2 regions of the Micromonospora sp. DT4 genome follow, and region 1 is predicted to be linked to the other one. Evidence: riboswitches for the same ligand, from Rfam matches in the RefSeq annotation. Region 1 holds a riboswitch; the other holds the start of a gene.
What was found. Region 1 has a riboswitch for thiamine pyrophosphate ahead of thiE (thiamine phosphate synthase). Riboswitches for the same ligand answer to the same signal wherever they lie in the genome.
Positions count from the first base shown of each region.

Region 2: it holds a riboswitch for thiamine pyrophosphate, as region 1 does, so the genes downstream of both, ACLQ24_RS17530 (ECF transporter S component) here and thiE (thiamine phosphate synthase) in region 1, are expected to answer to the same signal.

Region 1 is NZ_JBNCKT010000008.1:35,384-37,579, forward strand. Features, by position in the region: gene thiO (glycine oxidase ThiO) at 1-351, opposite strand, end outside; gene thiE (thiamine phosphate synthase) at 348-971, opposite strand; TPP riboswitch at 966-1,075, opposite strand; gene ACLQ24_RS05020 (ThuA domain-containing protein) at 1,367-2,196, shown strand, end outside.
Region 2 is NZ_JBNCKT010000058.1:13,842-16,037, reverse strand. Features, by position in the region: gene ACLQ24_RS17535 (ABC transporter ATP-binding protein) at 1-573, opposite strand, end outside; gene ACLQ24_RS17530 (ECF transporter S component) at 681-1,268, opposite strand; TPP riboswitch at 1,346-1,450, opposite strand; partial or broken gene ACLQ24_RS17525 (alpha/beta fold hydrolase) at 1,559-2,196, shown strand, end outside.

The DNA of each region.
Region 1 (2,196 bases):
AAGACCCTGTTGGTACGCCCAGAGCCGGCGCGCCTCGGCAAGGTCGTCGCCGGTCAGCCCGACCATCAGCGTGCCCTCGGTCCGGTAGCCGATCTCGGTGCCGCTGGCCTCGGTCAGCTCGGCGGCGAACGCGGGCCAGCGGGCGGCGGAGGCCACCAGCAGCTCGGTCAGCCGACGCTCACCGAAGTACGCCTCGGCGACCGGAGAGAGCATCCCGGCGGCGACGGCCGAGGCCCCCGATCCGGGCGCCGGGTCGTGTACCTCGACGCGCAGGCCCCGGGTGGCACAGCGCCACGCGATGGCCAGCCCGATCGGGCCCCCGCCCACCACCGCCACCTCGGTAGGCGTCACGCCAGCGCCCGCAGCAGTTCGGCGGTCGCCCGCGCGGGATCGGCGGCCGAGCAGATCGCGCCGACCACGGCCACCCCGTACGCCCCGGCGGCCCGTAGCGCCGGCACCCGGTCGGCGGTCACCCCGCCGATCGCGATGACCGGCACGTCGACGGCGTCGGCGACGTCGCGTACCCCGACGGACCCGATGGGGTCCGGCAGACCGGCCTTGGTGCTGGTGGCGTGGCACGGACCGACGCCCAGGTAGTTGGCCCCGGCGGCGACCGCCTCGACCGCGGTCCTTGGCTCGCGGGCGGTGGCACCCAGCACGCCGGTGGGGCCGAGCACGTGCCGGGCCGCGACGACCGGGAGGTCGTCGGCACCCACGTGTCCACCGGCGGCACCCACCGCGAGCGCCACGTGCAGCCGGTCGTTGACCAGGCAGGTCGCTCCGTACGGCGTGCACAGCGCCAAGACCCGGGCGGCCAGGTCGTACGCCTCGCGGTCGGTGGCGGAGTCCTCCACCCGGACCTGCACGACGAGGTCGGCGCGGGCCGCCGCGAGGGCGGCCCGGACCACGGTGAGTGGATCGCGCCCGGGTCGGGTGTCGGTGATCAGATGCAGTCGCCCAAGGGACGGCACGGCAATACTCCTCCCTGCGCCGGCATTACCCGGATCAGGTTCGACGGTCGGGGGCTGTCAGCCCCCCTCTCAGCCCGGTACACCGGGCTCCCGTGGGTTACTTGCGTGTCACCGTACGACAGATCCGCCCCCTCTGCCAAGAGAGAGCCGACCACCCTCGCGCGAGAGATCGATCGGGGTGCTTTCTCCGGTCCTGTTCGGAATGTCGCTCGCCGTTGCAGAACCGTTACCCGCCGGCATCTTGCCGGACATCGATGCAACAGAACTAATTTGTTCAGCGATTCGACAAAATGCCGGCGTGAACGCCCTGGCACGGCGTCTCCACCGGCTCCATCTGGGACGGTCTTCGGCGAGCCGGCCCCGCGAGTCTTGTCCACCGCGACATTGGAGGCGGCGTGTCCCGTTCTCGTCGTGCCCGTGTACCACTCACCGCTACCCTGCTGTCCCTCGCTCTGGCGTCGACGGCCCTCATCGGGTCTCCGGCGCAGGCGGCTCCGGCCGCAGCGGCCGACTCCTACTCCGTCCTGGTCTTCTCGAAGACCGCCGCCTTCCGGCACGACTCCATCCCCACCGGCATCGCCGCCATCCAGCAGCTCGGCGCGACAAACGGCTTCACGGTGGACACCACCGAGGACGGCGCCACGTTCAGCGACGCCAACCTCGCCAAGTACAAGGCAGTGATCTGGCTCTCCACCACCGGTGACGTCCTGAACGCCGACCAGCAGGCGGCCTTCGAGCGGTACGTGAAGGCCGGCGGCGGTTACGTCGGCGTCCACGCCGCCTCGGACACCGAGTACAGCTGGGCCTGGTACGGCGACCTGGTCGGCGCGTACTTCGCCAACCACCCGCAGAACCAGCAGGCCACGGTCAAGGTGGAGGATCACGCTCACCCGTCCACCGCCGAACTGCCGGACCGCTGGTCCCGGTTCGACGAGTGGTACAACTTCCAGACCAACCCGCGGCCGGACGTGCACGTGCTGGCCAGCCTGGACGAGAAGAGCTACACCCCGGGCGCCGGCGCGATGGGCGCCGACCACCCGACGGCGTGGTGCCAGGACTTCGACGGTGGACGCTCCTGGTACACCGGCGGCGGGCACACCCGTGAGTCGTACGCCGAGCCCGAGTTCCTCAAGCACCTGCTCGGCGGCATCCAGACGGCGGCCGGCGTGGTCGACGCCGACTGCGGCGCGTCGAAGACCGCCAGCTTCGAGAAGGTCACGCTGGA
Region 2 (2,196 bases), on a different contig from region 1:
GACCAGGGTGGTGTCGGCGTCCAGCGCGCCCGCCACGGCGGCCCGGACCAGGGCGGCCCCGTCCGGGTCGAGGTTGGCGGTGGGCTCGTCGAGCAGCAGCAGGCCGGGTCGCAGGGCCAGCGCGCCCGCCAGGGCGAGACGCTGCTGCTCGCCGCCGGAGAGGGCGGCGGTGACGCGGTCCCGGGGGTACGGGAAGCCAACCCGCCGCAGCGCCTCGTCGACCCGCGGCCAGATCTCGTCCGTCGGTACGCCCCGGTTCTCCAACCCGAACGCGACGTCGTCGCCGCTGCGTGCCATCACGAGCTGGGTCTGCGGGTCCTGGAAGACGATGCCGACCCGTTCCCGGCCCTTGCGGGGGTCGAGCCCGTCGATCTCGACGGTGCCCTCCTGCTCACCGGAGTCCTCCGGTAGCAGCCCGGCCAGCGCGCTGAGCAGGGTGCTCTTGCCGGCCCCCGAAGGCCCCAGCAGCAGCACCCGCTCGCCGTCCTCCACCCGGAGGTCCACCCCGCGCACGGCCCAGGCCCGCCGCCCGGCGTGCCGCCACCCGAAACCCCGCAGCAGTACGCCCATCACCCCTCCTCCCGGGTCGCCTCGGCGTTGATCAAGAGGTTCGCGTCAGAATTCCGCCTCGCGGTGACGCGCACCTCTTGATCAACGAGACGGGGTCGGATGGGACGGGGTCAGATCAGCGCGCGGTTGCGGCCGGCCGGGAGGCGGTCCAGGGCGCCGGTGTTGGCCAGGGCGCGCGTGAGCGCCCAGCCGCCGACACCCGCGATGATCGTGGCGCTGACGATGGTGAGCAGCGCGTACGGGATGCGGTAGTCGCCCAGCGCGTACTCGGCGTTCCAGACGAAGAAGTCGAACAGGGCCGCGCTGAGGCCCGTCAGCGCGCCGGCCAGCACGGCGGTCGGCAGCCGGTACGACCGGTAGCGGAAGGCGGCGAACGCCAGCTCGGCCCCGATGCCCTGCACGATGCCCTGCGGGATGACCGTGCCAGCCCACTGGCTGCCCAGCAGCGCGGAGACGACCGCGGCCACGGTCTCGCAGTAGAGCGCCGCGCCGGGCTTGCGGATGACCAGCCCGCCGACCACGGCCGGCAGCAGCCACACGCCGTAGATCAGCGTCTGCGCCGGCGGGAAGAAGGCGAACGCCCCCTCGGTGGCGCTCCAGAGAAGGCCCCAGGCCCAGAAGATGACGCCGAAGGCGACCGCGATCACCGAGGCGACCACGATGTCGATAGTGCGCCAACGGTTGGTGGTGTTGTCCATGCTGTGCTCCCAGTTCAGTGGAACGAACCAGGAGAAGACGCACGCCGCGCGCCCGGTGGTACCGGGCTCACGGCGCGGCTGGAGGTCGACCGAACTCCCTGCGCTGGCATTACCCAGATCAGGTTCGAGGGTCTGCGGGCGTGCCCGCACTCTCAGCGCTGTGCGCTCCCCTGTCGGATGTGAAGTTGTCTCGCTGACGCTAGCACCGACCAGGGGTAACAGCCCAGCAGGGCCTTTCCGAGGTCCGCGCATCCGGGCCGGCACGACGGCGGCTGGGTAGGCTGACGATCATGCAGGTCGACGCGCGGGGTCTGACATTCGAGGTACGCACCGGCGGCCCCGCCGATGGCGCCCCCGTCCTGCTCCTGCACGGGTTTCCGCAGCACAGCGGTGAGTGGGACGAGGTCGTGCCGCCGCTGCACGCCGCCGGCCTGCGTACGTACGCGCTGGACCAGCGGGGCTACTCGCCGGGCGCCCCGGCCCGCCGAGGTGGCGCGGTACCGCATCCCCGAACTGGTCGCCGACGCGGTCGGGGTGCTCGACGCGCTCGGTCTGGACGCCGTGCACCTGGTCGGCCACGACTGGGGCGCGATCGTGGCCTGGGCGGTGGCCGCCGCGCACCCCCAGCGCGTCCGTACGTTGACCGCGGTGTCGGTGCCGCATCCGGCGGCCATGGCGCACGCGCTCGCCACCGAGGGCCAGCAGAAGGTCCGCTCGTCGTACATCGCGCTGTTCCGCAAACCCGGCAAGGCCGAGAAGGTGCTGTTGGCGTGGCACGCGACGGCGCTGCGCAAGCTGCTTAGCGGGGTCGGCGACGCCTCCCGCGTCGACCGCTACGCCGACCCGATGCGCGAGCCGGGCGCGCTCACCGCCGCCCTGAACTGGTACCGGGCCATGTCCCGCGCCGACCTGGCCGCCGTCGGCCCGG